DNA from 4 places in the Tissierella sp. MB52-C2 genome. Region 1 is predicted to be linked to each of the others. Evidence: riboswitches for the same ligand, from Rfam matches in the RefSeq annotation. Region 1 holds a riboswitch; each other region holds the start of a gene.
The links. Region 1 has a riboswitch for cyclic di-GMP ahead of RBU61_RS16290 (transglutaminase-like domain-containing protein). Riboswitches for the same ligand answer to the same signal wherever they lie in the genome.

Region 1 (7,971 bases):
ATCTTCCAGAAGAAAGAGGACTATATCCTAAGCAAAAGATATTAGACCAACTTATTTATTTTGGAGAGTTAAGAGGATTATCTAGAAAGAAGGCTAAAGAAAATACATTATATTGGCTAGAAAAACTAGGTGTATTGGAGTACAAAGATAAAAAGCTAGAAACTCTTTCTAAGGGAAATCAACAAAAGGTACAGATAGCAGAAACCTTACTATGTAATCCAGATATAATTGTATTAGATGAACCCTTTAGTGGTCTAGATCCTGTTAATTCTCAGATACTTAAGGATGTCATTAATGAGTTAATAGATAAGCAAAAATTGGTTATCTTCTCTAGCCATCAAATGACCTATGTAGAAGAATTTTGTGAAGAAATTGCTCTTATAAACAAAGGAGATATTGTTTTGACAGGGAATCTAAAGTCTATAAAGAAAGAGTATGGTGCTAATAGAATAACATTAAGTGCTATTAATCTTAATATTAATGAATTGCAAAATGTTTTGTTTAATAAAATGAAAGATATAAATATACTTGAATCTAAAAATGATTATTTAATTATCGAATTAATTAATGGTAAAACCAAAAATGAGCTGTTAAATGATTTAATAGGACTTAATATTGATATTGAAAAGTTTTCAATATATGAGCCAACTCTAACAGATATATTTGTACAAAAGGTAGGTGATAGATAGTGAGAGATCTTTTGACAGTGCTTAAATTTGAATTATTTAATTTCTTAAAAAATAAGGTATTTAAGGTTTCTACTATTATCCTATGTTTATTAGTAATAATAGGACTTACTATACCAACTATAATGGATGCCTTTGGTAAACCAATTTTCGGTGATAAAAAGAAAGAAGAAACATCTCATACTGAGTCTAAGATTAAATATGGAGTTTTAATTAAAGAAGATACAATTAAATTAGATGATTTACAATCTCAATTACCAGATAATGAATTAATCAATGTAAAAAATGAAGATGAGTTAAGCAATTTAGTTATATCAGATACTATAGATGCAGGATTTATAGTTAATAGTCCTATAAATTATGAATATCTAGTAAAAAACACTAGTATGGATGATGGGAATAGGTTTACATTTGAAAATGTTTTATTGAATCTATATAGAAATAAAACTCTTTCAGAAAAGGGCATAGATTATAATGAAGTCCTAGAAGTTTATAATACGCCTATAGAATATGAAACTACTGTCTTAGGTAAAGATGGTATGAAAAATTATTTATATACCTATATCTTAATCTTTGGATTATATTTTGTTGTACTATTTTATGGTCAGTTAACAGCTACTTCCGTAGCTAGTGAAAAGAGTAATCGTACTATGGAAATTTTAGTAACTAGTACCAGTACAAAAAATCTTATATTTGGGAAAGTAATAGCTGGAGCTTTAGCTGGAATAATACAGTTTGGTGCTTTGATTTTGGTTGCTAGTATAACTTATAGATTAAATGATCAAGCCTGGAATAATAATTTGGATTTTATCTTTAATATTCCCGGAAATGTATTGGCTACATTTTCTACCTTTGGAATATTAGGATATCTTTTCTATCTATTTATCTATGGTGTCATTGGTGCCTTAGTATCTAGAACTGAAGATGTAGGCACAAGCTCTACACCACTTACCATAGTATTTATTGTTGCTTTCTTTATATCTATGATGGGTCTTACAAACCCAGATATGTATGCATTAAAAGTAGCTTCATTTGTTCCATTTACATCCTTTATGGCAATGTTTGTAAGAGTATCTATGGGAAATGTATCAACTTTTCAAATAGTAATTTCCCTATTGATATTAGCTGTATCAACTATTATTACTGGAATATTTGGCGCCAAAATATATAGATTAGGTACTTTAATGTACGGCAATCCTATAAAAATTACAAAGGCTATTAAGATGTTAAAAGATAAATAATCATATAATAACTAAAATAACAAGGGATATCCCTTGTTATTTTAGTATTCTTTTTCTATTTTATAATCTTTTCCATCTTTTATCATAGGAATAGATTTGTTTCCTTTTTGCTTGCCAGCATCATAAGTTGTATCTATAATAATCCATTCATTGCTATCTGCTAAATATACTTGGTTCCATGCATGATATTCATTTATATCATTCTTATGTCCCATAAGCAGTTTAGTAGGTAATCCTACTGACCTAGTCATTGCTGCAAATAGAGATGCATAGTCATAACATATTCCTTTTTGTGATTTTAAAGTTTCATCTATTTTTGGTATATAGTTTGAGCTTAACTTATTTGCCTTGTCATTATCATAGCTTACATTAGTTATGATATAGTTATAAATTGATTCTACCTTTTCCTTATTATTCTTAGCGTTTTTAGTTAATTCCTTTGCCTTTTTTATGGCATTCATATCATTGTTCCAATTAATCATTTGAATAGATTGTAGATATACTTCATTTGAATCTATAGATTTTAATGTAATAGTTTCCTTAGCAATTTGTTTAAATTTATTGCCTCCTGCATTTTCTAACACCAATACAGTATATTCACCATTTCCAAGTTGTAAAGGTATAGTCTCGTTTCCCTTTAATATATAATCATAGCTTGTACTACCTTTGCTAACTCTTACTGCTCCAACTTTACCATTATTGTAGTTAATATTTATTACTCCGCTATTCACTTGAGATTTATCAATATAACCACCAGCTGCTTGAGCCACTGTTGAAAATAATAACAAAGTCACAACTAGCAAGAGTATAATACTATGTTTTCTAAACATAAAAAACTCTCCTTTCGGTAACTGGCTGCCATCTTATTTCTAAGGAAGGCCCTTTAGTTTTGCGTCTCTAGCTTTCGCTAAATTTGCCTTTATCGGTGGAAAGCACCAATAAAATATATTTATTTTCTTCAGTTTATCATATCTTCCAATTCAAGTAAATAGGAATTTCGTCCTAGTTGCTTGAATTATCTTATAGAGATTTGTATTTATTATATACCCAATACTTGTTGTTTAAATCTGGTTTCAAATATGAACAAAAAAGACAGAGAATATTAATATTCCCTGTCTTAGAGTATTAGACTGTTCTTCTTCTTAGAACTATTCCCACTACTATGAATAATAGCCCTACAAGATAGATTAATATTGAACCTACTTGCCCCGTCTTTGGTAGTGTAGGTGCTTTTTGATCTGCATCTGTTCCACCTAATGGAGCATCTACATCTATTTCTATTAATTCCTCTGTTCCATCTGGATGTTTTAGAACAAAACTATCCTTTCCTGTAAATTCTGGATTCGGAGTATATTTCCAATTACCATCTTCATCAAACTCAACGGTTCCGCCCTTTGGTGGTGTAATAACTATTGGTATTTCCGGTTCCTCTGGCTCTGGTACCTCTGTTATTTCCACTGGCTCCGTCGGGTCAACAGGCTCTGTTGGCTCTGTTGGTTTTTCTGGATCTACTGGTGGTTTTGTCGGTGGTTTTACTGGTGGTCTGACTGGTGGTTCTGGATCTGTTGGATCTGGTCCTGGTCCTGGGTTTACTGGAATCCTAGTATTTTTCACTGTCAGAGATACTTCTATATTCTCACCATCATCTTCGCCATTTACAGTAACACTATATTCTTGTCTATTTAATCTATAGCCTGATGGTGCTTTTGTTTCACCTATGGTATAAGTTCCATATTCCAACTCTTCTACCATAGCTATACCATCCCTATCTGTAGTTACTGTATCTATTACAGCTCCTTCAATATCTCTAACTTCAAATATTGCTCCTGATAAACGTCTATTTTCATTTGCATTGTCTACTTTAATTATCTTTATTCTTCCAAGCTCAATATTTGTTACTATTAGAGCATTATCATTTATATCCTTTTCCACAGTTACTCCATCTTCTTTAATGGATATGTGATATGCTTTTTCTACTTCAAGTTTATATCCTTCTGGTGATTTTATTTCCTTTACTTGATATTTTCCATAAGGTATATTCTCAAATAGGACTATACCTTTGTCACCACTTATTGCAACTATATTTTTTCCGTCTTTATCAAGTACTGGATTTTTTCCATTCTCATCATATAGAGCAAACTTTGCACCTTCTAATGAATTACCATAGGCATCTTGTTTTAGTAGTTGTATATTTCCTCTAATTTTGGTGTTATGGAAAATGAATTCTTGTGTAACATCATCATTTGATTCATTAACTGTTACCTGTTTTGGTAAGTCTTCATCCGATATTAAATATCCATCTGGTGCTTCCATTTCTTTTATGAAATAAGTGCCATAAGGAACTTTTTCAAATATTAGATATCCAGTCTCACCAGTAACTCCTTCAAGTCCTGCTATTGGTTCAATATCTGTTTTATTTTTAAATAGTCCAAATTTTGCACCTTGAAGTCTATTCTCACCTTCACCTTTTTTAATTATTACTATATTTCCTTTTATCTTTTCATTTACTACATAGTTCTTTTCATCTAAAGTTAAATCTATTTTACCGTCTGTTGCAGAAATAAAGTCTTCTTTTAATACTTTTATATCTTCTGATGAAGGTTTATATCCTCCTGTTGGTGGATTTGTTTCTACAATGATATAATCATCATAAGGTACTTCCTTGAATTCAACTATACCGTTAGAATCACTTGTCGCTGATTTTATCTCATTTGTAAGCTCAATATCAGTTTTATAATACAATTTAAAGGTTGCACCTTCCAAGGCTCCCCCATTTTCATCTACCTTTTTAAGCTTTATGCTTCCCTTTTTTCTTGCATTTATAAATTCTTCTACTTTTTCAGTACCAGCTTTATCTTTTGTTGGAATAACGGTCTCTCCATTATCATCGTCTCCAATAATTACATATAGGACATCATCCGATTTTACATATTCATCTGGAGCACTCGTTTCTTTTATGGTATATTTGCCATAAGGTATGTTCTCAAATAATACTATACCATCAGAGTTACTTATTGCAACTATATCTTCTCCATCTTTATCAAGTACTGGGTTGTTTCCACCCTCATCATATAATGTGAAGGTTACTCCTGATATTAGGTTGTCATCATCGTTCACTTTCGTAAATTGGATTTTTCCTTTGATTTCTGTATTTAATATTGGTGGTAAAACATAATCCCAATTGGATTTGTTAAGTTCTATAATCAGCTCATCTTCTGGTAACACATATCCTTTTGGAGCTTCTATCTCTTTTAGATAATATGTTCTATAGGAAAGATCTTCAATTACATATATTCCACCACTTACCGTAAATTCATCCCCAATCTGTACCCTAGTACCGTTTAAATCGTAGTATAATTTGAATTTTGCACCGTCAATATATTCGCCAGTATCTTTATCTTTTTTCGATAAAGATATTCTCCCTGTATACTCTCCATATCCTGAACCTGAGGCTGCTTGTTTTACCTCAACGTCTTTAGTAGTTTCAGTAGTAGTAACAGTTTCTATTCCCTCAGTTATCCCTGAGTTACCTTTAAATATTGCCCCATTTTTAACACTTCCACTTTCTACTGCTACTACTGTACTATATTTTATGATGTAAGCTTCACATATTATATCAGAGGAAAATTTGATTTCTAGGATTGACTCTCCTTTACCATCTTTACTTCCAGTCCAGCTATATTTTACTAACGGATTAGTATCATCAGTATTTTTGGAATCATACACCTTTACATTATCAGAATTATAAATCTTTATACTATCTTCTAATAATATAAGCCCCTCTCCAATTTTATCTGTTATAGTAGCACCTGATATATGAGATAACGACTTATTTATAGTTAACTCCCAATTAATCACATCATCTACCCAAACTGAAGGCCCAATACCAGTAGGTTTCTTTTCTAAGAAATTATCATGGTCCTCGTATTTTTCAGTTTTAGTATAAGGTGGATATCCTTCTACTTTAGCAGTATTGGTATAAGTTTCTTCAGATATACCTACTATATCTGTGGTATATTCTACAAGATATGGCTTAGTTACACCTTCTTCGAAAACTATTTTGAATTTTGTATACCCATTTTCTGGGTCTCCCTCAAGCCCTACTATCTCAAATTTTTCAGCTTCAGCAGAACTTCCTACTACTACTCCATTAAGTTTACCATCTTTAGAAATAGTATATGGTTTTACAACAATACTATCTAAATCTTTTATAACTTGCCCATCAGATAACTCATCAACAACCTCAAATCTTGCAAGTTTTTTCCCCAAGTAATTTAGATATAGTTTCCAATCTATACTTCTATCTTTTTCACTAAGCTTTCCAGTCTTTGTTCCATTGTTATATGGTATATCATCTATCGTTTTATCAGCTTTTGTAGATTGCGTTATAGTTTTATTAATTTCGCCTAGATAATCTAATTTACCTTCATATTTAACATTATTAATATAAATTTTTGAAGTTTTATCCTCAGTATCAAGAGGCCCACCTTTTTTTCCAGTATTGTTTGGATCAAAATCTGTATCATAGATTATCTCAATTCTACTATCTTTAAATTCATCTATTGTTATATTCTCAAAATTAAACACAATCTCGAATCCATTTTGATAGCTACCATCTTTCTCTGATACTGTATAATGAGTTCCTTCTGATAATGGTTTATTGAACCCGCCCACTTTATAATGTCTGACCTTTAGAGTATCAGGCTTAAATATCATATCTTTATTAGGGAATTCATCTGTTACTGTCAATTCTGTTACTTTCCCCTTATATATATTTATATCAGTCTTCCAGCTTATAATTTTCTTATTATAATCTATATCTGTAGAAGACTTATTTATAGTTGGTTCACTTGGTATACCTGGATTTATATTACCCGTACCAATCGTACCTTCTACATCTTTACCATTTTCAGTAGCAGTTACTTTAGCTGTATTAGAAACACTCACTGTTTCTAAATCTACTATTGTTGTAGTATAAGTTATGGTGTGATGTGAATCTATACTTCCTAAGTTAATTGTAAAAACACCATTTTCAGCCGTTAATGTTTGTGTAGTAATATCACCAGTTTTATTGTTTTTTATAGTGAAAGTAACATATTCCAGATTTAATCCACTATGATTAGTTAGAGTATCCGTTATTATTACATTTTTTAAATCTGCATTACCTTTGTTTATATCTATAGTCCATGTTATTTCTTTCTTTTCTGGGTCTGTAGATTTTTCTCCATTTTTCTCTATTAAGGTATCTCTTTTTACCTCTACAGGTTCTGATGTTGTATCAGTTTCAGCATTATCTACTGTTATTTTCGCTGTATTCACAAAAGAATATTCCTTATTAAATGGTGTATTATCAGTTGTATCTATCTCTGTATAGTCTATTTCTGTTTGATACTTAACTCTGTAGGGTTGCCCATTTATATTTATAAACTCAATTTCAAACTTTTTGTTGTTATCCAGATATTTAATATCAAAATCTTCTATGGGATTACCAACAATTTTATTATTGTCTATATCTAGTTTATAAATTTTTATAGTACCAGGAACTAATCTTAATCCTGGAACCAATTCATCTGTAACTACAGCATTTACTATATTTGCTTCTCTGGTATTTATATCGAAACTCCAGTCTATGGTTTTCGCATTTAAATACCTATCTCTAGTACCTATTTTATTTTCTATAAGTTGCCCAATCTCAGTGGTTACTTCCTTTTCTATTGGAGTGCCCCCATTTAAACTAGCTTCGTTCTTAAATGATGTTTCTCCTGGGTCTGTTATTTTTGTAGTATACTTTATTCGATAAGCACTATCTATGTCTCCAAGTTTTATTGGAAAATTTGCAATTGTATCCCCTTCAGAATCAACTGTAAGCTCTTCAACCTCTTCTAAACTCCCATCATATCCTACTTGAAGTTTCCATACCTTTATTTCTGTAATTACCTTAGAGCCACTAGGTAGTTCATCTTTTACTATAGCATTTGTGATAATATCTAAGGAAGTGTTTACATCTATTTCCCAATATATTTCCGTTGCATTTTTATCTCTAT
Region 2 (7,971 bases), 930 kb from region 1:
TTTTAGTTTTTTTCCACTAATATTATCTATATTTTCATATACGCTTTCAATTGTACCATATTCTCTTAATAATTTTAGTCCTGTTTTCTCACCAATTCCTGGTACTCCTGGAATATTATCGGACTGATCCCCCATTAATCCCTTTAAATCAATAAGCTGTTCTGGAGTAATTCCATAGACTTCTATTATCTTATTTCTATTAAATTCCTCTATTTCTGTAATGCCTTTTCTAGTAATTAAAACTCTAGTATTATCTGTAGCTAACTGAAGGTAATCTTTATCTCCAGTTACTAAAGTAACATCCATTGAATTTTCCTCACCAAGTTTTGCCAATGTACCTGCTATGTCATCAGCCTCAAATCCTGAAAGCTCTAAATATTTAATATTCATGGCATCAAGTATTTCTCTGATAATAGGAAACTGTTGTACCAATTCCGAAGGTGTAGCCTGTCTATGACCCTTATACTGTTCATATTGTTCATGTCTAAAGGTAGGGCCTTTTTTGTCAAAGACTACACATATGTAGTCAGGATTAATTTCCTCTTCTACTTTATATAACATTGTTAAAAATCCATAAACCCCATTTGTATACAAGTTATTTTTATTGGACAATAAAGGCAAAGCATAAAATGCTCTATGTATTAAAGCACTTCCATCTATAATCATCAATTTTTTCTTATCCATTAGATCACTCCATTCTTTACTACATACTTTCTAGTATACCTCAAAACATAATTTCAGTAAACAAAAGGTAAAATAAAATATTGATTATTTTTTCATTTTATGCTATTATAATTTCATGATATATTTGCCGGTGTGATGGAATTGGCAGACGTAGTGGACTCAAAATCCACCGGTGGCAACACCGTGCCGGTTCGAATCCGGCCACCGGCATTGTAATTGATAAGTGAGTTTGGAAGGTTTTCTTCTAGGCTCATTTTTTATGTGATTTTGTATGCCTAAGATTATGAAACCTTACTAGCTCCAAATCCTTGTTATATAAAATGTCTTTAAATCTTTGACTTATATAGTCTGGTCTAACTGGTATCCCATTATCCCAAGTTGAGCTAGTAAGAAAACTAAATATTACTAGTCAATCACTATTACAATATGGACTTGGTAAAAGAACACCAGATATTGATACGATAAATAAACTTGCATTACATCCATAAAGAATGAAAAGAAGAATTTAATTAGGGAGCTAAAGAGGAAATGAGGTAGAAAGCCTAATAAGGAATTTTAATAATATCAGATATATGCCCTCTATTTCTATTCATTTCATCACCATTCCCCTTATTTAGACTACATTACATATGTCCTTATAAATTTTGTTAGTGTAAACCTATCTATATAATTAATAAATTTATACTCTGTATTACCAAGGATTTCATGTTTTTTTGCATAAAAAACAATGTTCTCCTTTTTTTGGTATAATTGAGCCTGCAAACAAACAAATACCCCAAAAGAAAAGTGTGTCATTGTGAACTCAGTTATATCATATTTAGTTTTATATCATCAATTTCTAATTTCAACTATTGGTGAATTAGTTATGTCTATTGTTAAAAATATTCCTTTAAATACTGATTGTAGGATTAATTAGCAAATATTTCAAATTCTGTTGCTATTATTAACAACTCTTTAAATATTCTAGAACGATTTCTACACGTTCTTGCACAGTATGGTTTCCTTCAATTCTTAATACTGGGCATTCCAAGTCCGCCATCCAATATTCATGTAGTGCCTTACTTCTTACGTTCATTTCCCCTGTATCATATAAAGAAGCCCATTCTAAAAATGTTTTTGATTGTTCATACAAAATGCCATTAGGTAATATCTTTTCACCATACCTTTCGTATTCTCTTTCCTTAAGTCTTTGTAATCTAACTTCACTTGGTACTGAAAGGAAAATAACCAAATCAAATAAAGGCTTTAATTTATCTCCCCAACCACAAACTGCACCAGTAAGAATCCATTGTTCATACAGTTTTAAATCATTTAATAACAGTTGGATCCTCAATTGTGGCTCTCGATGATATGTAAATTTCTCTAACCAAAAATAATCATCTCCGTCAAAAACATGATATGGAATATATAAAGAAAGTTCTTTCCCAAGGGTCGAAGCTCCCGAGCCTGAGGCGCCAAATATATGAATTCGCTTTTTCATTCTTTCCTCCTCATTTTCATCCAACCAAATAATTCGATTGGATAGGGTAGTCTTTATTATCTTTGCAATGATTTCATCTAACCTCTATATTCCCGAACCAAAGTTAGACAATATTTACTAATAACAGTTTCTCCCTCTATTCATCACTACATTCAATATTTCTTACCATATATACCATTCTACATAACTCTCAAAATTCCTCCTTTTTCTAGCTAATATTTACAAAATAAAAAAGACAAGTAAATCTAATTACTTATCTCGTAATAATACCTCTATTATATTCTCACTAGCGTGCTAAATAAAATGTCCTACGCAGCTTGATTTAGACCCTATATTTTACAATTTGTCTGTGGGTTAAGTTGTCTGCATAATATAGAAGCAATCTTCAGCGCTGTACTTCGGAAAGCCTATCCATAGCCGCATATAGTAGTTTTAAGTAAGCTTTTCAATGTTTTAAATTAGATAATAGTATTTATTCGGTGTCCCTGGATAAATACTTTATATATGACATAATAAAACATAGCTTTCTTCCTTACGTGCTGCCATGTTTTGAAAAATAACAAATTATAGATTTCGCTATTTCAATTTTTAAAAGTTAATGGCGGTCTTAACGTTTTGTTGGATAAGGTTAGCGTAAGTTATAGTATCGATGACAAAACTTCAGTAAATTTTGACGCTTCAGACCATTGGGGAAAATGACATGAGTTTTCAAACCAAACAAATTTTTTGGGAGTAAGAATTGTGTCAAGATAAGATTTTGCTACTTGAGATGAAACGTGATAATCATATTTACCTTCTATAAAAACAATTGGTACAGAAAATGATGTATCAGGCTCAAAATTTACTGCCATAAGTTCTTGCCAAAGTCTTTTTATGGATTGCATTGAACCTTTTTGTCTGTTAATCAAATCTATAAGCGAATATTCCTTCGAAAAAATAAAAGGCTTAACAAGCTTATAGTAGTTCTTTTCACCATATAAAGAACCACCATACTTCACAACTTGTCGGGTAACAAAAAGCAAATCTTCAAACCAATGTTCAGATGAATACGTACAGTCTATATTCTTTAATTTACCCAGAGTCTTTATATTATTTCTCTCAACACATTTATCAATTGCGTATTCATAAGCTATACGCGATGATTTTTCCATATTAACTACTTGACCGCAACCTATATATGTATGTATCAATTCAGGATATAGTTGAACAAATTTTAGACCAATTACACTTCCCCAAGAATGGCCAAGCAAATATACCTTATCTTGTTTATATTTATGCAAGAGAAATTCGACTATTTTGTGAATATCTTCAATAAAAAGTTGGATGTTTATGTCATCATCTTTTGAAAAACGGTAAAATGATTTCCCAGATCCACGCTGTTCCCAAACAGCTACTGTATAATAGTTCTCTAAAGAAGAATTGAATTTTTTAACCAAAGGTAATGCAGCATCGCCTGGTCCCCCATGCAAATACAATAAAACAGGTAATCGTATGTCACGTGAACAAACAGATAAAAACTGTTTCTTTCCATTGATTTCTATATAATCGGAAAAATCATTAATGCTAACCAATTGCTATCCCTCCTCTTTCACTGACAATATAAACCCCTTAAAAGAGTCTAAGATAATATGTTTAGCTTCTTCAATTTTTAATGAATCTATATTCGTAGCAATTACAGAAGCTATTCCATGGGATAACAACCACATTTTTTGATATACTCCTTGAGCTTCTTTACTATCTATTTGAAAATCCTTGGATACTTCATTTAGTATTTTTTTTATATCATCATCTGATAACATATCGCGAATCGTATTATCTGTAATCAAATTACTCATAAAAAGAACCTTGAATAGATTAGATTCATCTTTTGCAAAACTAATATATCGCATAGCAATTCCTAAATACGCAGGATAAATGTCATATGATTTGTGCAAGTACTCACTACAATACTTATTAATATATGAAATTGTATCTGTTTTTAATTCTTCCATATTTTCATAGATACGGAAGAGCGGTTTTGTTGAGCAACCCAATATTTGTGCCAAATTTCTTGCATTTAAGCTTTCTATACCATCTTTGTGTATCAATTGCAGTGCGGCAAACAAGACCTCATCTCTATTTACAATAGTTTTAGGTGGCATAAATTTTCTCCTTTCCATAGGTAACATACGTTGCGTAACATCCGTTTCTATTTTATCATTGAATGTTTGAACTGTCAATCACAATCAGCATTTTACCAATGAAATGTCTATTTTTAATATTCCACTAAATGGTAAGCACTTGCATATTTTCGAGATTTTCCCCTGCGCGAAAACTCAAAAATTGCTTGTGGGAGAGTGCCTTCCCCAAACCCTGTAACACCGGTCCAATTTAGCCCAATGAGTAAGACAATCATCAAATATCAATATATGCAAAATCACCCATCAATACTGATAGGTGATTTTGTGTGGGATAAAATTCCAGTACCTCTGCCTATATATCAACTGCTGGTGACTCAGTGATTGGTACTTCGATAATTGGTGATTCAATGATTGGCTCTAATATTGGCTCAGTTATTTCATCCTCTAATGTTGATTCATAGTCGCTATTTGGTATTAATCTAGCTGTAACATTTATAGTTTTTCCTGGTATGACTGTAACATTACCTGAAACAGTATTGTGTTCATGCCCTGATATCGAGATGGTTTGTACTCCTTCTTGTACATTATTTAATATGAAATATCCATAATCATCTGTATATGCATAAAGTGAGGTGCCATCAATATCTACCCTTGCATCTGAAACAGCTGCTCCTGTATTATAGTCTATTACTCTACCTGCTATTGTACCAGTTTGTACTGTTGCTGTATTTAGCACCATTGTACCATTGGCTGTTATTTCTTGATTCGCATTTATAGTTATATTATCTGATATAGGATTATATCCTGCAGCTGTTACTGTTACTGTATAAGACCCAGCAGGTATATTTGTTATAGTGTAATGGCCAGTGCTATTAGTTGTAGTATATAAGGATGTATTTTCTATTGTTATGCTCGCATCTGAAACAGCTTCTCCTGTATTATTGTTTATTATCCTACCTGTTAATGTGCTGGTTTTTATTGGTTGCAATGACTGTGATCTTGATACACTTTCTACTGCTCTAAGTGCATTCACTAGACCATATCCGTATCCCATATTAGGTGATGTTCGATATGTGGTATCTGTTAAAGGCGTAGCAGTGTTTTTAATTGTATTTTCTACTTGTATTACTGAAAGATTTGGATTTGCTTCTAACATCAATGCTGCCACTCCTGCAATATTAGGAGCTGCCATTGATGTACCACTCCAACCACTTTCATACCCATTAATTACTGATGAACGTATATTTACTCCTGGTGCTGATATATCCGGTTTTGGTATACTATTATCATAAGGTGAAGGTCCAAGCTTAGAAAAACTTCCCCTTCTGTTGGATGAATCTGTAGCTGCTACTGCAAAGCTTTCTGGATATGATGATGGTAAAGATATTGATCCTGGCCATGGAGCTGGTTCTCCCCTCAGTTGGTTTCCAGCAGCAAATACTGGAACAATTCCTGCCGCTCTCCATGCTCTTACTACTCCTCTAAACCAGTCATTGATTCCAGTACCGCCACCCCAGGAATTATTAATTATATCTGGTGCATTTGCAGCATTTCCACCTGGTTTAAGCATCCATTGTCCTGCTGATATTAATTGGTTTGCAGATCCTCCATTTGGTCCCAATCCTTTTGCAACTATAAATTTAGCTCCAGGTGCAACACCTATTGCGTTTTTACCTGATGGCTCCTGTCCTAATATAGTACCCATTACATGAGTACCATGTGGTAATTGTGAATCATCATATGGAGTTGTTCTTCCAGCATATGCATCATACCAGTTCCCATTATGATTTACTGCTCCAGTTGCTGGATTATACCCTCTGTATTTATTTTTCAAGGCTGGATGATTCCATGTTACCCCTGAATCAATCATACCTATTACAACTCCTGTACCATCAATCCCGTATGTGCTCCACACTTTATCAGCATTTACTATTTTTATATTCCACTCAATATCTGATGGTAATACAGCTTTAGGGGTAATATCACTTGCTCTCATGGTTTCTTGCATTTCTTCTCCAATAACTTCAAATTTACCTTCCTCAACTTCAATTTCTTCTGCTATATCTGTTTCTTCTTCTACTATCTCAATTATACCTTCAGGATCTCTAGTATAATCATTTAGGTATATCTTTTCATTAAAATAAACCTTTTCTACATCATTCATAAGTGCTATTTTATTAACTACATCCTGTGTAGCTTTTATATATATCATGTTGACTATATAATAGGACTCATATTCTTCTATATTACCATTTTTAGTTTCAGTTTCAATATATTGTAACAATCTATATTGTGTTCTTTCAACAATGCTTTCTAACTCATCAATGACTGCTTCTCTAGTCAATAATTTCATTTCGTCATTGTCAAGCTCTAAAGAATTTAACTGTAATCTTTCATCATTAGCTATTCTTTCTACATCAGCTTGTTCTCTTAATTTAACTAAAACTTCAACCTTATCTTCCCCAGAATCAAACCTATCAAATACTTCACTTGATATCTTATCCTTTAACAATTCTTGATTACTTTGATTTGTATCTAGGTTTTCAGCAAAGGATACAAATGAACTAAGCGTCAAAAGCATTGCTATCATCATAGATACAAAAGATTTACTTTTTCTTGATTTAAAAAAGGTTATCAATTTATATTCCCCCTAGTTTTTAAGATTTTAACTAAGAAACATCATAGAAGATTTAAGTTAATCAAATTACACCCCCTTTGGTTATGATAACGGTTCCCTCCTTTCTATTCCTTTTCCTAATCTGGTGGCTGGACTGTCATTGTATTTCACTTTAGACTCTAGGACTTTGCGTCTCAGCCTTCCAGGTTATTTGCTAATATTATTTACTCTATATTCTTATGTCAGATTACTGTGAATATTCTTTAAAGTATATCATATCTTCTAGAATATATAGATATGTTAATTAAAATCCTGTGATAAATTTAGTACATTTTATTTTAAATAATTAATTAAATAATAGTGCACTTCTCCTTTGTAAGGCAGATTCAAATATTAAATATGCTTCTATAAAAAATAAAGCAATTCCCTAGGTATTAATGTTGCATTAAAGAAGTAATTGCAAGTTGACATGGAAAAATTTATGTAATGAAAAAAAACCTTGCATTAAATTGTTTTTAACCAGAAAACAATGAAATGAGGTTCTTTTTTATGGATCAATATAATAATAAAACAGTTTTTAGTAAATTAATAGAAGTAATTATATGTAAACTTCTAATAAGTAAAAGTAACATGAACTTAATAGTCTTATTTTATTCCAACAGCATATTTATTTATTAATTAGCACATCCTATTATTCAGGAGGTGCTAATTTTGTCTGATATAAAAGATCTAATGAAAAATATAGACGAATTAAAGAAAAACTTAAACATTTTACTTGATAAGAAGGACTTTAATTTACAAGATGAAGAAATAATAAAAGCTAGTCAAGAATTAGATATTGCTATAAATAAGTATAATGAATTAATTATTAAGAATGTCAAAAAATAAAAAAACTAGAGATTTCTCCTAGTCACTTCTTCTATATCATTAAAATAGCTAATATAGATACTATTATGAATTAATTCTACATCAGTCAAATAATATTTGACTGAATGTTTACTTTACTATAATTTATGGTATAATATAAATAAGGTAATCGGATTCACATAAATGCGATTGCCACAAAAGAG
Region 3 (7,971 bases), 1.3 Mb from region 1:
TCAAAATAAAGCCCTAATTAAGGCTTTAAGCGGTGTCTATGAAAGTGTACAAAAAGGATTTACATTATCAGAAAGCATGAGAAAACATAAAAAAGTATTTCCTGGTCTCCTTATAAATATGGTTCAAGCAGGGGAAGTAAGTGGAAACTTAGATACTATAATGGAAAGAATGGCAGTTCATTTTGAAAAGGAAAACAAATTGGAAAACAAAATTAAATCAGCCATGATATATCCAATAATTCTTAGTATAGTGTCCATAGGTGTAGTTATATTTTTACTTATAGCAGTAATGCCTACATTTATTGGAATGTTTGAAAGTAGTGGGCAGGCCCTGCCATTACCTACACAAATACTACTAAATATAAGCAATTGGCTAACAGAGTTTTGGTATTTATTCTTAGGAGGAGTAATTTTAGCTGTGGCTGGGCTCATATTATATAAAGAAACACCATCTGGAAGAATAACATTGGATACTATAAAATTAAAGATACCAGTAGTAAAGGATACTAATGTAAAGATAATAACATCAAGATTTACAAGAACATTATCAACACTTATGTCTAGTGGTATACCACTATTGGAGTCCATAGAAGTGGTAGGTAGAGTAGTGGGAAATAAAGTAGTAGAAAATAGACTGGAAAAATCCATGGAAGATATAAGAAAAGGAGCGACTTTATCAAATGCAGTATCAGAAACAAGAATATTTCCACCAATGGTTGATTCAATGATAAAAGTAGGTGAAGAATCAGGAGCATTAGACGATATATTATATAAGACAGCAGACTTCTATGACGATGAAGTAGAAGTAGCTTTACAAAGACTGACAACACTAATGGAGCCAATAATGTTAATAGTCATGGCTCTAATAATAGGATTTATAGTAATAGCAATGGCAATACCAATGTTTGATATGGTAAATACAATCTAAAATTTGACAATTAAAAACATAATGTAACAGGAAATAAATAAATTAAATTAATTTAGCGAAATTCCTGTATTTCCAGGGCAAAGCTAGGGAAACCTAGTGACGCAAAGCCTGAGTCTAAAATTATCTAAGGATAAAAATGATCGTTCGGCTGCATAAATAGTTGTATTATTTATGCAGTTTTTTTGTATAAAAAAGCTAAAAACTCAATTTTCAGACACTTTAAAGGTGGTGATTTAAAAAGGAGATAATTATAATTATATGAAGTTTTAGCAAAAAAATTAAGGGGGGAAAGAAATGTTAAAATGGTTTAATGAAAAAATGAAGAAAAGAAAAGGATTTACTTTGGTGGAATTAGTAGTAGTTATTGCAATATTGGGGATTTTAGCGGGAATTGCTGTGCCTAAGCTATCTGGCTCAAGAAATAGTGCAAAGGTATCAGCACATAATGCCAATGTAAGGATATTGAAGAGTACAGCAACAATGTATTTAGCTGATTATCCTGATGCTCATGACTCTACAAATGATACAGAAATAACAGCTGAGGAGAATTTTAAAAAATATTTCGATAAAGAAGAAACACCTAAAACTTTTGATAATAAAGAGTTTAAAGTGTCCATAACTAAAGAGGGAGATATAAAGGTAGAACCAGGTGAAGTGGGAATTAAAGATGGAGAAATCAAAGTAGTAGAAGAAGTAAAAGAAGATTAAATAACATCAACAAAAGGAGCAGTACAAATGACTATACTAATTTCCCTATACGGATTATTAATAGGTTCATTTTTAAATGTATGTATATATAGGATACCAAGGGATGAGAATATTGCCTATCCAGCATCCCATTGTCCAAATTGTAATACAAATCTAAAATGGTATGATCTAATACCAGTACTTAGCTTTATACATCATAAGGGGAAATGTGGGTACTGTAGGGAGAAAATCTCCCTTCAGTACCCAATAGTTGAACTACTCAATTCTATTATCTATTTATTCATCTATAAGAAATATGGGTTAACACTAGAATTTTTCTTTTATGCAATTATTTTTTCTATACTTATTACAATAACTTTAATAGATCTAAAGGAAATGATTATTCCAGATATATTAGTAGTTTTAATTTTAGGAATTACTACTATCTATAAAGTACTTTCATACATATTATATAATAAACCACCACAGCTATTAAATAGTATAGGAGGCCTAGTTTTATCTGCTTTATTATTTATACTAATTATTTTAGTTTCACAAGGTGGAATGGGTGTAGGAGATGCTACTCTAATTGGCTCCCTAGGATTTATATTAGGAATTAAGGGGATATTCTTAACTATATTTCTATCCTTTATATTAGGTGCAATTATATCAGTATTTCTACTAATTACGAAAATCAAAGGAAGAAGGGACCCTATTCCCTTTGGACCTTTCATTGTAGGGGCATTTTTTATAGTGGTATTTTGGAAAGAACAGTTGATTAGCTGGTATATAAGTCTGTTTTTCTACTAAATTATACAAATCAGCAAATTATATTTCATAATCAAACTTGGGAGTTGATTAAGATGAAGTTTAAAAATAGAAGAGGTCTGGCTTTAGTAAATACATTAATTATATTTGCTGTATTAATGATATTTGGGACAGTTGCTTTAGGACTTATGTCAAATGAGAATAAGGTGTCATTACACCACCAATATAAAACCTCAGCATATTATATAGCAAGGTCAGGGGTGGAGGCTGTTGAGGCAGCAATACTTACAATGGATGAAGAAGAAGCCAAGAAACTAAATGAAAAGCTTGAAAATAATAATAGAGTTGATGTTGAAGAAATAGTAATTGGAGAAGGTAAGGCTAAAGTAATATTATTTCAAGATAATGGTAATATGATTATTGAATCTGTAGGTGAGATAAATAAAGTTACAGAAAAAATCTCTAAAGAGATGTATATTGAAAAACATGAAGAAAATAAAACTGTAGATATAGATATGGCAATATTTGCAGATGTTTATATGAAGTTTGAGAATAATACACAAAATAATGTCATAGGAGATATAGGTACTAATTCATCAAGTGAAAATGCCATTGAATTCACATCTGGATTTAATGATCAATTGATAATAAATATTCCCATTGGATCCGACAGTACTGAAGTAATAAATAAGCCTGATTGGGATAAAAAGGAGCCTAAAGTGGAATATATTGAGAAAAGGATATACTCTTTGCCTAGTTTTTTTGAATATCCAGCAAATTTACCTCACAAGGGCGTTATTCTAACAAATAGTATTAATACTAATCCAATAATCGATACAAGTGCATATTATGACAGCCTTATTATAGAATCAAATCGCTCTGCAACAATAGATACTACTAAAGGTGATATTGTATTAAGAATAAAAGATTTTGATGTTCAACAAGGACATATAAAAGTGTTAGGTACCGGGAAGATAAAATTATTTATAGAGAATTATAAAAGTTTAAAAGGTGGATTTAATCTAGGTGGAAATCCTAATAAAGTTGAAATATATTATAATGGAAAGGAAAATTTAAACATTACAGATGAAACCAAGATTTTTGGATCATTATATGTAAAGCAGGCAGATATAAATATAAGGGGAAGAGGAGCTGTTAACGGTAATTTAATATCCGGTGGAAATAATATAACCATAAGTGGAGGTAGTTATGTTCATAATGGAGTAATTTATGCTCCGGAAGCTGATATTAAATTCTTAGGAAGTGGCAATGTAAAGGGAGGAGTAGTAGGTAAAAATGTAACTCTATCTGGAGGTGCATCTGTAGAGTATGATCCTGCTTATGTTAATAATATTCAAATAGGAGGAGAAACATCAAATTCATCTTCGATTGTTTTCAAACCAAGCCATTATAAATAAAGGTGATAATATGAAAAATAATAAAGGTCTTACATTAATAGAGATAATTATTACAATAGCTATCATTTCAATTATGTCCATTGGGATATTAAGTATTTTTAATATTAGTAGTATGAATATATCTAAATCAGGTGAAAGAACGAAAAGAGTTTTAAAAGTTAAGGAAAAAGTAGATGAAGAAATAATAAGAAGCAAAGAAGATACAGCTAATAAAGATAAAGTTAAAGTTACAATAAAAGAGATTATTAAGGACAAAGAGGTAGATGGAAAGATAATAGAAGTTAAAGATGATGATATAAAAAAATCAAATGAGAAAAGCTTTAATATTAAAATAACTACCTTTGTTCCAAAAAAATTGATTCTAGATCACCATAAAGAGGTGGCACGATGAAAAACAATAAAGGGCTTACATTAATAGAATTAATTATTACAATAGCAATTATGGCTATTGTTTTACAGATGATATATTCAATATTATTTGTGGGAAATAAATCATTTAATCTTGGAAAGAATAAGGGGTTTATTCAAAAAGACGCAAGAATAGTATCAGAGTTAATTACTAAGGAACTTAGAACGGCAAAGGAAATAAGGTTCAATGAAAAAACAATAAAAGAAGAACATTTTTCTCTTGAAGCAAATAATGGGAGTTTGATAAAGAAGACTTACAATGACAGCGGAATAGAAAATGAAGATAAAAGACAGACTCTATTTACAAATTCTTTAAGAGGAATAGAATTTAATCCTAAAGATACAAATCCCAATGGCATAATCAATATAACAATAGAAATAGAGGAAGAAACAAATAAAAATAGTGAAACATACAGTATAAATTTTAATATTCTATTGGAGAATATACCTACCTATAGAGAAAATAATATTCAAAACAAGATTTATTACTCAAAATATAACTAAAAGTCTTTTCACGAAGAAATTAAGGAGGTAATACTATTGAAGTTACCTAGAGTCCCCAAGAGAACCTTATCTATAGATTTTGGTTCTAGGGAGATTAAAGTCCTAGAAGGAAAATATGCAAGGGATAATATACGAATATTAAAATCCATTACAATACAAGTAGAACCTCATTTTTATCTAGATGGAGAAATATTAGATAAAGATATATTATCCACAATTATAAAAGAGGAATTAAAGGAAAATAATATATCTACTGGTATTGTCTATGGTATTATAAATAGTTCAAAGATAATCACTAGAGAAATAATTATTCCAAAGGTTTCTCAAAATGAAATCAAATCTGTTGTTAATTATCAAGTAGAAGACTATCTTCCAGTTAATGTAGAGGATTATGTGGTTCAGTATTTAAATCTAGGAAATATAATTGAGGGAGAGATTGAAAGGATAAAGATTCTTCTATTTGCCATGCCAAAGGATATGGTTATTAGCCATTTGAATTTATTGAGAGATTGTGGACTCAAACCAGAGATTTTAGATTATCAAGGCAATGCCATATCAAAGCTATTAAGTTTTAATGGTAAAGTAAATGAGGATTATAATACTAGGGATTTGTCCATAGCTTCAGTAGATATAGGCTATAGTAACTCTAAACTTACCATAGTGAAAAATGGGAAAATAGAAGTAACAAGAGTTATCGATACTGGGGGTAAAGTATTATATGACAATATAATGTCCTTCTTTGATTATTCCATAGAGGAGATAGAAGAAAAATTAATGGATATAGAGGATTTAAATCATTATCAGGATGAGTTCTCAGATAAGTCCAGATTTTCAAATATTGTAAGGACAACCCTAAATGATATTTGTGAAAAGTTAGAAATTGTATTTAGATACTATAATACTAGGGAGACTGGAAATATGGTAAATTATATTTTACTTCAAGGGGGATATTCAAATATTAATGGAGCAGATAACGTATTTTCAACCTATTTTAATATTCCTAGTATGCAGCTATCTACTTTAGATAAGATTAAGTGGGATGGAGATTTGTCGAAATATGCCAATGTCATTGGTGGATTAATTAGGAGTGATGAGGTGTAATATGAGAGATTTAAACTTTTTTGAAACTTATATAGAAAAAAGAGAATTTAATTTAGATAAAAAGCTTATATATTTTTCTTTACTAAGTTTTTTTCTCTTATATCTAGTTGGTTATACAATTTATAATTCAATAATAATTAGAGAAGAAGCTAAAATGGTCAATAGCCTTAGGCTTACAGCAGAAAATCCTGACACCTTAAAAAAAGTGGATAAGATTAAGGGGAGGGAAATCGAAGTAAATGAGTTTAAAGAATCTGTTGATAAGATTAAAATATTAGATAAAATAATTGAGGAAAGAGATAAGATTGATGAAGTTCTTTTAGACAAGATTAACGATAATATGCCAGAGGATTTGTTTCTTACTTCTCTTAGTATTCAAGATGGAGAAATTTATATAGTTGGTATATCTAAGGATAAATGGTCAATAGCAGAGTTTCAAAAAGGATTGGAGTCTTTAGAGGATTATGAGGAGATATTTGTGTCCAATATTTCTCTACAAAATGATTATTATAATTTTAGTCTGAATATTACATTAAGGGGTGTAGATGAAGGTGCAAAAAACATGGAAGAAGAAGTTGGAAACTAGAAAACTGACTAAAAATGAAAAATTTCTATTGAGCATTTTAGGTATCATTCTAGTGGTCTGGGGAAGTTATAGATTTATCATTGCACCTCAAGCTCATAAGTTATCAACCCTTAATGCACAAAAGCTAGAGTATCAAGAGAAGATAGATGAGATCAATTTCATTCTTAGAAAGGAAGAGACTATTAATAAGGAGTGGGATATATTACATAAAGAAAAAGAAGATATTATATCTAGGTATTTTCCAAAACTAGATCAGGCACAGATAATTTATTTATTAAATGATTTAGTAGAAAAAGATAGTATATCTGCTGTAGACATGAACTTTAATAGGCCAAGCTATGAGGATATTGGAGATTTTCAAGTGAAGAATATGGATATATCTGTTCCATATAAGGGGGATTATACTGGAGTTGTAGATATTATAAGGGCATTAAAAAATAGTCCTAGAAAGATATTATTAGATAGTCTAACTATTGACAGAGATAATGAAGGTAAATTAAATGGAAATATATCTTTAAGGGTATATAGTTTAGATGGAATTGCTGATACAGATAATGACATAGTATATATAGATACTGAAAAATTGGAACAAAAAATTACTCCTTTTTTACCTTACAAAGATTATACTGATAGTATTATAGAAACTGGTACTCCATCAGAGGATATAGTAAAAATAAAAGAAGTCAATCCTTACATCGAAGAAACTCTATTGGATTTTGAAAATAGAAATACGTTTTTCTTGCCTTCTCAAGATTTAGTTAAAGGAAATGTGGGGCAATCTACTAAATCAAAATCTAAGAAATATTCCTTAAGGTTTGAATATAATATTGTGGCAGTGGAGGAAGAAAATCGTGGATTTATAGATATTACTAGAAGTAATATAAATCTAAAATATCCTCCAAATAGTATTGGATTATGGTTATATTCCTATGATTATTCACCTGCTACCATAGGTCTAAACTTTAAGGGGCAAATGGGAGAGGATATTTTAATACCTATTTCTGAGGGAATAAGTTGGACTGGATGGAAGTATATAGAAACTACTCCTCCAGAGGATATAAGTTTATATCCATTGAAACTAGAGAAAATATATCTTGAAATACCTAAAAACAGAGAAGATTATGGTGTGATTTTAATTGATAAACTACAGGCTCTTTATGAAAGAAATATAGATGAAGATGGTAAAGATGTAAGTATAGGAAATTATACATTCCATGTAGTAAAGGAAGGAGATACAATAGATAAAATAAGTAATTTGTATTACGGAAACACTAAATATAAAAATGAAATACTAAAGCTAAATGAATTAAAAGCAAGTGATGAATTACCCATTGGAAAAGTTCTTGTGCTAAAAAAGAGATAAGAAGGTGAAATTATGAGAAGATATAGCTTGTTAAGCTGGATATTAGTATTTGTTATATTATTTAGTTCTATAAATGTATTTGCGGATACTAATTCTACCAAAGAAACTGATAAAGTATTTCAAGAAGGTTTTAAAAGAGGAGAGATTGCTGGTAGAAATCAAGCACTGAAAAACAATATAGATAATAAATTTCCCCCCTATAATGAGA
Region 4 (7,971 bases), 340 kb from region 1:
TATCTGGAAATGATGAAATAGATGGTATGGAATTGTTGGAATAGTTGTTTATAAATATCTTACTAATATTTATAAAATAATAGGGTAAAAATACCCTATTATTTTTCTTTAGCTGGAACAATATAAGTAATATAATAAACAGTAGGTATTATTATTGCACCACCAAAAATGTTTCCTAAAGTTACTGGAATTAAGTTTGAAATCCAAATATCTAACCAAAGGGATTTCAGTCCTGCAAACTTAGCTAGAGGTATAAAAAACATATTAGCTATACTATGTTCGAATCCACACAGGACAAACAACATTATAGGAAACCATAATGAAAATGTTCTAGAGATAATATCCTGTGCTGAAGCTGATATCCATACTGCAAGGACAACTAATATATTACAGAGTATTCCTCTTATAAATGCACTCTGAAAACTTAAACTCATTTTACCAACTCCTACACTAAGGGTTGTATCTAATACAGGACCACTTACTAATTGGGATTTATATATTAAGCAAGCTAAAGCTATGGAGCCAAGAAAGTTTCCTAAATATACTAATGACCAGTTCCTCATTAGCCCTTTGAAAGATATTTTTTTATCCATTAGAGCCATGGTCATTAAGTTATTTCCAGTAAAAAGCTCACTTCCAGAAAAGACTACTAGCATAAGACCTACAGGAAAAACTGCACCACTTGAAAACTTTTTTAATCCAATATCAATATTTCCTAAGGTTTGACTAATGACAATAGATGCAAAGGCACCAAGACCAATATAGGCGCCAGCCATTATTCCTAATATTAATAGTCTTACTGTAGATAAACTAGCTTTTGTTTCGGCAGAAATAATAATTGCTTTTGCAGTTTCAGAAGGTGCAAGAAATCTTTTTTCCATTTATATTACCTACCTTCATATAATAATAGGATTATTTAATACAAGTATTTTTCCACTAAAGGTTAAAATAATACTAAAATAAAAATATGAGAATAAAAAGTATTAATGTTGACAGATAATAAAAACTAATATATACTATCATGGGCAGTTTATACTAAATACACAATAAAAATTAAAGCAGATGGGCAGCTTTCAATACCCATTTGCTTTTTTGTGTCTAAAAATAGGAGGATGACGACATAAATGAAAAAGACATTAAAGAACAAGCAGTTTTTTCTCGCTATTCTTACATTGGTTATACCTATAACTTTGCAGAACTTAATTAGTTCATCATTGAATATGGTTGATAATTTAATGATTGGGAGACTAGGAGAAAGCTCAATTGCGGCAGTTGGTTTAGTTAATCAATACTTTTTTATATTTACTTTATGTTTATCAGGGATTAATGCTGGAGCAAGTATATTTATGTCTCAATTTTGGGGCAAGAAAGATAGTTCAAATATAGGAAAGATGTTAAGGCTAGATATAATCTTAAGCCTTATAGCTTCAATTATATTCTTTATTCCGGCAGTATTATTTCCAAGAGAAATCATAAGCATATTTACTAGAGAAATTGAAGTTGTAAATTTAGGAATTAAATATCTTAGGATAATATCTATAACCTTTATACTTACTAGTATTACTCAGGCTTACTCTACTGTATTAAGATGTATAGGAATAGCAAAACCACCTATGTATGGAAGCTTAATTGGAGTAATAACAAATGTATTTTTAAACTGGGCATTGATATTTGGACATTTAGGATTTCCAGCAATGGGAGTAGCAGGAGCAGCCATAGCTACAAGTATTGCTAGAATTATGGAGATGATATTTGTAGTTATTAGTGCCTATAGATCTAACTCTATTGTCTTTAATAGAAATAGGGATAATCTATCCTTTGATATTGAGTTTGTAAAGATGTATTTTAAAACTTCTTATTCAGTAATACTTAATGAATTAATATGGTCAATAGGATTATCTGTGTATTCAATTATATATGCTAAAATTGGTATTCGTGAAGTAGCCAGTATGCAGATAGCCAATACCATAAACAATATGTTCATGGTTCTATCCATAGGATTAGCTAGTGCCGCTGCAATTATGGTAGGAAACCAAATAGGAGCTAAAAAGGAAAAGTTAGCAGTTGGATATGCAACAAAGCTAGGTATATTAGCTCCTATTGTAGGATTAATATCAGGAATATTATTATGGATGGCTGCACCAATAATTGTAGGATTATTTAAAATTAATAAAGATACATTGGATATTACCATTTCGGTACTAAGGATTATGGCAGTTTTTGCACCCTTAAGATTTTTCAATGTAATTATGATAGTAGGTATATTTAGAGGTGGTGGAGATACTACTTATTCCATGTTAGTTCAACTTGGAACCGTTTGGTGTTTTGCAATTCCAGCAGGATTCATATCAGCAGTATATTTCAAAATGCCTCTAGAAAAGGTATTTTTAATAATAACTTTAGAAGAAGTAGTTAAGATATTTTTCGAAGCCAAAAGACTTAAATCTAAAAAATGGATAAGAAATGTAGTGGAAGACATAGAAAATATAAGTATAGCTGCATAAACGAAAAGTACTCCTTTAGGGAGTACTTTTCGTTTATAGAATAACTAATATATACTGTGAATCAATAAAATATCTAGAGTATATTATATTAGGAATTGTACAAAATAAACCATGAGGTGATGAATATGAAAAAGATTGGTATAGAAAAAGGATTAACCAATGTGGCAGGTTACTTAATTAAGTCAGGATATACAGTTGAATCTTTAAGTGGTTCAATAGATGAAAATATTAAAAAGCTAAGTGGTTTAGATGCAATAGTAACAGCAGGATACAATACTGACATGATGGGAATCAGTGATACAGAAACTAATGCACCAGTAATAAATGCTAGAGGATTAACTCCAGAAGAAGTAAAGAATAGGTTAGACCAAGAATTGAGATAAATAAAAGATGAGTTGTCTTAAAATAAAAAACAACCAATTAAGAGAAGATAGCATAAAATTATAAAAAATATTAAAAACGAATTCTCCAGAATTCGTTTTTAATATTTTTTTATGGAAAAAGGAAGAATAGAAAAAGACTCCAGCAAAACTCCAATATTTATTAAGACTTAAGTCCTGATTTTTAATTATTTAGCTTTTAAAACCCCAAAATTCGAATAAATTACTCATTTTATAAGAATTTTACAAGAAATACATATAATATTACAAAATTTTACATATTTTGGTAATTTTTTATGGTATAATCTCTTTAATGACAAAAAAGTACAACATTAACAAGGCAAACTTATTGAAAGATAAGGACGCAAAGCTATGGGTCTAAGGAATTTGTTCTATGACTGCCAAGCTGCTAAGTTTTGCTATGGAAGATGGATAGCATGTCTTAGTGGCTATCTGTCTTTTTTATTGCAGATTTCTATTATATCTTGAAAATTCCTTATGATCATATTTATAAGAAATGGAGGGAAGAAAATGCAAGAAAAGTTTCTGGATGAATTATTTGAAAAAATACAAGATACAACAGGTATTGAAGATATTGGATATCATGAGATCAGAGATGGCAGGCTTCACCCTATTTATAAGACTAAGACGAATGCATTAGCTATGGAACAATGGAAAAATATCCATGCTAAAAATGTAGTCTATATAGAAGAACATAAGATACTCATGAAGATCGCAGAAGAAAAAGAACCTATTGCAATTTCTGATGTAAATAGAAATGAACTTTCTTCAAATGCTTTTTTCCTATTTGGTATAGATAGCATCCTAGTAGTCCCTGTAATGAAAAGTGAAACTTTGGAAGGGATTATATGTATAGCTTCTATTGGACAACCTCATGAATTTACTTTTGAGGAAATAAAAAAATGTGAAACTTTAATTAAAGATTATATGAATAGATAAAAATATAAATTAAGGAGGTAGCATCATATGAAAATTGCTAATGGAGTCATGGAATACTTAGAACAAAATCAGGTAGAATATATTTTTGGTATGTCGGCAGGTACTGTAAGTGCTCTCTATGATGCGATGAATGATGTAAGCATTAAACCTATCATTACTAAGAATGAAGCAGGGGCAGCTTATATGGCTGCGAAATATGCAAGTATTTCTGGAAAGATGGGAGTTTGTATTGCTGCTGGTGGTGTTGGGACTAACAATATGGTTAATGGTATAGGTGATGCAATGCGATCTAAGGTACCTGTTCTATTTATAACAGGATATGTACATAGATGGCAGATTGGAAAAGGCGCTATTCAAGAACTAAATACAGAACAAATATTAAAACCTATTACAAAGTATAGTAAAACCGTACTTGATGAGAATTGTGTACTGTCTACATTAAAGGAGGCTATGGAAATTGCTTTAACTCCTCCTATGGGACCTGTTCATGTATCTATACCTATTGATATACAGATTTCTGAGCTTATTGAGTCAATGCCTGAACAAGTAGCAATTCCTCAAGTTATGTTTGATGATGAGTCCATAGATAAAGCTATAGAAGTCATAAACGGAGAAAAAGATGGAATTATTATGGTGGGAAGGGGTTGCAGAGGGCTATCAGAGCAAGTAAAGGCTCTAAGTGAAAAATTACAGTGGCCTATAATTACAACACCAGAAGGAAAAGGCGTTGTACCTACAGATTTTTATTTGAACTTAGGTAACTATGGATTTTCGGGAACCGACTCGTCTACAGATTATGTAGAGGATGGACCATCTACTTGTATTTTGGTATTAGGCTCTAGTTTGGGTGAGTCTGCTACTCGTAACTATAATCCGGTGCTAGTAAAGGATAAAAAAGTTATACACGTAGACTGGGATAAAAAAGAGTTAGGAAAAGTTTTCAAAACAGATGTAGAGGTTTACCATGACTTGGAGAAAGTTATTCCAGAATTGATAAAAGGTGTAAATACAAAAAGTAGGTCATTTGAAAGACCTTTAATAAATGGACCGTACGTTCAAAATCATACTGGTCTATCTATTAGACTACTTTTAGAAAAAATTACAGAAATTTTACCTAAAAATACTTACTATGTTTCTGACATTGGAGAATATATGAACTTTTTATTTAAATATCTTCCAATACGATCAGGTGGAGATTTTGATATTAGCTTGAACTATGGAGCTATGGGCTCTGGGGTTGCAGGTGTTGTAGGCGCACACTTAGCAGAACCAAATAAACCTATGGCTATATTTACTGGAGATGGTTCATTCTTCATGAATGGAATGGAAATTCTAACAGCAAAGGAATATAAGATGCCAATTATTTTCATTGTTATTAATAACGCAATGCTTGGATATGTTGAGCATGGACATAAATTTCTATATGGAAGGACTGTGGAAGGATTTAAACAGCAAAGAATTTCTATTAGCAGTATGATGAATGCTATTGGAATAAAATCCATAGAGGTTTCCACCATGGAGCAGTTAGAGAATATAGGGGATTTCGTAGAAAACTTAGACGGTCCTTGTGTAATTGAACTAGTTACCGACGGGAGTGAACCAGCTCCTGTTGCAGATAGATTCAAAGCTTTAGGAGAAACTAAAAAAAATTAGGAGGAGAAATTATGTTAATTCAAGATGCAAAAGGTATGTATAAAATCAAGGTAGATACTACGAGAAGGATAGTGTATGAGTATGTTACAGGAATGTGGCAAGCAGAAGACTATAATAGAATGCATAATGAATACACTACCAAAATAGGACCTCTTCTTGGAGGAAAACCTTGGGCTAAGATAAGTGAGTTGAAAAACTATAAAACTTCAAATATCACAGATGAAATTAATAATCATGTTAGTTGGTCTACAAAAAATGGATTAGCGAAAGCAGCTATTGTAGTGGAAAGTAGTATTATTAAGATGCAGATGCAAAGAAGTGGTGCAGGACTTATGAAGCCAGAGATTTTTACAGATGAAAAGTCTGCTGATGATTGGTTAAAAAGTCAAGGTTTCTAGAATAAGTCTATTTTCAAAGAAACTGAACTTACACAGATTATGTTGCTAAGTTCAGTTTCTTAACGTATCTTTAAAAAAGAAAAAAGACTTTAAATTTTGTATATGATTCTAGAACATGGTAAGTTAAGAATAAGGAGAGAAGAGGCCATGAAGGGAACATTAAATAAATTTAAGAGCTTGATCAAAAAATGCAAGCAAGGGAATTTTAGCATTTTAGGGAAGTTTATTTTAGTATCTTTCGGAACTTCCGCACTTGGAAATATAATAGGCATATTGTTGCACAAAACCATAGGAAAAATGATGCAAATGCCAAGTTATTTTGGAGAGATTTTATTCACAGTAATAGGTATATTGATAGGTATAGTATTATTAGTAATCTGTATGAAAAAAATGTTATTGAATCCTCTAAAAGAACTTGGTTTGGGGATGACACAAATATCTGAAGGAAACTTTGATATAGAAGTAGAAGTAAAATCCACTGATGAAGTGGGAAAGCTTATGGAAGAGTTTAATCAGATGGTTGAGAATATGAAGAAACCAATTAAAGACATTCAAGATCCGTTAGATATTCTAATAAAGATGTCTGAAGGATTGAATAGTATCTCAGAGCAGACTAATATAGCTACCCATGAAATAGCCAAGACTATGGAAGATGTAGCTAGCAATGCTATGGATCAAGCAAGTAATGCAGAAATATGCGTTTCTGCCATGGAAGAGCTTGGCAACACCATGGAGAGTATTAGTAAGAAAACATCAACAATGAATGAATTTGCCCAGAAAGCCAGCGAAGACAGTAAGTTGGGGTATAAAATAGTCAATTTATTGACAAATAAGTCAGAAGAAAATAGTCAGGTAACATTAGAGGTAAATCAGATAGTACAAAATGTAGATAATAGTATTAAACATATAGGAACTATTACAGAAGTAATTAAGCAGATTGCAAGTCAGATTAATTTACTGGCATTGAATGCTGCCATTGAATCAGCAAGAGCAGGAGAAGCAGGAAGGGGATTTGCTGTAGTTGCTGACGAAGTAAGAAAATTGGCAGAGCAGTCTTCTAAAGCTGTGAATGAAATTGAGGGTTTGATATCGAATATACAACAAGAGTCTAATATTGCTGTAAATGCAATGGAACAGGTAATATACACAGTAAAGGAACAAGATGAAGCTGTTCATGAAACAGAAAAGGTTTTTGATGATATTACTTATTCTATCGATGCCTTACTTGAAAAAGTTGTAGAAGTAAAAGAGCATAGTGAAGAAATGATTAATATGAAGTTTATTGTTACGGAGGCTATAGAAAATGTTTCTGCTATCTCACAGGAAACTGCAGCAGCTACCGAGCAAGTTTCTGCTAACAATGAGGAAAATTTAGCTTCAATAGAAGAAATATCTTCTCATTCAGGAAACTTAAATGAAGTAGTTAATACCATTAAGGTATCTATTGATAACTTCAATATCTAGTAGATAAACTTGTAAATTAAAATACAACTTTTACGAAATCCTAGTAAAGATTCTACTAGGGTTTTTTAATTTATAATATTTAATTGAAGAGGAAAAGTTTTTAGATTTTTTAGTTTTTTCTCTAAAACGACATAGGCTTTTTAGGCGAATTGAATCAATATCATCCTGAGTAAAAATCCTATGGTTGTTTAAAATCATTGATTTAATGATTAAGATAGTATCAACCTTATCAGTCTTAGTTTTACGAATATTTGACTTTCTTAAAGTAGCAGTCTGGATAGGGTTGATAACAGCAATATGATAACCCATATTGTAAAGATAACAAATAAGGTTTTCTCCATAATGAGAAGTTGATTCAAGTCCAATTAGAAGAATTTCATGATTAAAGGTCTTGAGCTTGGACACTAACAAAGAGAAACCTTCAGAATCATTAGTAAACCCAAAAGGTTGAATTAAGACTTCACCACCAGCGGTCATAGCAGCGGCAAAGTGTTTTTGTTTGGCAATATCAATGCCAACATAAATCATAGAACCACATCCTTAAAGATAAATTGACAACTGTTTTGGTCCACCTAGTCTTATTCTCATAGCCTTGCGGGAGATAAAAGTTTA

Region 2: it holds a riboswitch for cyclic di-GMP, as region 1 does, so the genes downstream of both, RBU61_RS11580 (S8 family serine peptidase) here and RBU61_RS16290 (transglutaminase-like domain-containing protein) in region 1, are expected to answer to the same signal.
Region 3: it holds a riboswitch for cyclic di-GMP, as region 1 does, so the genes downstream of both, RBU61_RS09790 (type II secretion system protein) here and RBU61_RS16290 (transglutaminase-like domain-containing protein) in region 1, are expected to answer to the same signal.
Region 4: it holds a riboswitch for cyclic di-GMP, as region 1 does, so the genes downstream of both, RBU61_RS17955 (GAF domain-containing protein) here and RBU61_RS16290 (transglutaminase-like domain-containing protein) in region 1, are expected to answer to the same signal.

What each region holds. Positions count from the first base shown of each region.
Region 1 covers NZ_CP133261.1:3,232,810-3,240,780, forward strand. The annotation lists gene RBU61_RS16280 (ATP-binding cassette domain-containing protein) at 1-689, shown strand, start outside; gene RBU61_RS16285 (ABC transporter permease) at 689-1,927, shown strand; gene RBU61_RS16290 (transglutaminase-like domain-containing protein) at 1,969-2,757, opposite strand; cyclic di-GMP riboswitch class I at 2,771-2,855, opposite strand; gene RBU61_RS16295 (SpaA isopeptide-forming pilin-related protein) at 3,053-7,971, opposite strand, start outside.
Region 2 covers NZ_CP133261.1:2,306,385-2,314,355, forward strand. The annotation lists gene polA (DNA polymerase I) at 1-684, opposite strand, end outside; tRNA gene RBU61_RS11560 (tRNA-Leu) at 811-894, shown strand; gene RBU61_RS11565 (AAA family ATPase) at 1,628-2,164, opposite strand; gene RBU61_RS11570 (alpha/beta hydrolase) at 2,803-3,735, opposite strand; gene RBU61_RS11575 (hypothetical protein) at 3,739-4,305, opposite strand; gene RBU61_RS11580 (S8 family serine peptidase) at 4,637-6,922, opposite strand; cyclic di-GMP riboswitch class I at 7,043-7,127, opposite strand; gene RBU61_RS11585 (aspartyl-phosphate phosphatase Spo0E family protein) at 7,613-7,789, shown strand.
Region 3 covers NZ_CP133261.1:1,933,330-1,941,300, reverse strand. The annotation lists gene RBU61_RS09795 (type II secretion system F family protein) at 1-928, shown strand, start outside; cyclic di-GMP riboswitch class I at 995-1,084, shown strand; gene RBU61_RS09790 (type II secretion system protein) at 1,223-1,636, shown strand; gene RBU61_RS09785 (prepilin peptidase) at 1,664-2,425, shown strand; gene RBU61_RS09780 (pilus assembly PilX N-terminal domain-containing protein) at 2,479-3,801, shown strand; gene RBU61_RS09775 (prepilin-type N-terminal cleavage/methylation domain-containing protein) at 3,812-4,192, shown strand; gene RBU61_RS09770 (prepilin-type N-terminal cleavage/methylation domain-containing protein) at 4,189-4,713, shown strand; gene pilM (pilus assembly protein PilM) at 4,750-5,814, shown strand; gene RBU61_RS09760 (PilN domain-containing protein) at 5,816-6,400, shown strand; gene RBU61_RS09755 (LysM domain-containing protein) at 6,360-7,763, shown strand; gene RBU61_RS09750 (S-layer homology domain-containing protein) at 7,776-7,971, shown strand, end outside.
Region 4 covers NZ_CP133261.1:3,571,887-3,579,857, forward strand. The annotation lists gene RBU61_RS17935 (DUF975 family protein) at 1-44, shown strand, start outside; gene RBU61_RS17940 (formate/nitrite transporter family protein) at 99-881, opposite strand; gene RBU61_RS17945 (MATE family efflux transporter) at 1,125-2,504, shown strand; gene RBU61_RS17950 (YkuS family protein) at 2,630-2,887, shown strand; cyclic di-GMP riboswitch class I at 3,214-3,298, shown strand; gene RBU61_RS17955 (GAF domain-containing protein) at 3,416-3,844, shown strand; gene RBU61_RS17960 (thiamine pyrophosphate-binding protein) at 3,872-5,497, shown strand; gene RBU61_RS17965 (hypothetical protein) at 5,509-5,895, shown strand; gene RBU61_RS17970 (methyl-accepting chemotaxis protein) at 6,043-7,359, shown strand; gene RBU61_RS17975 (IS110 family transposase) at 7,390-7,887, opposite strand.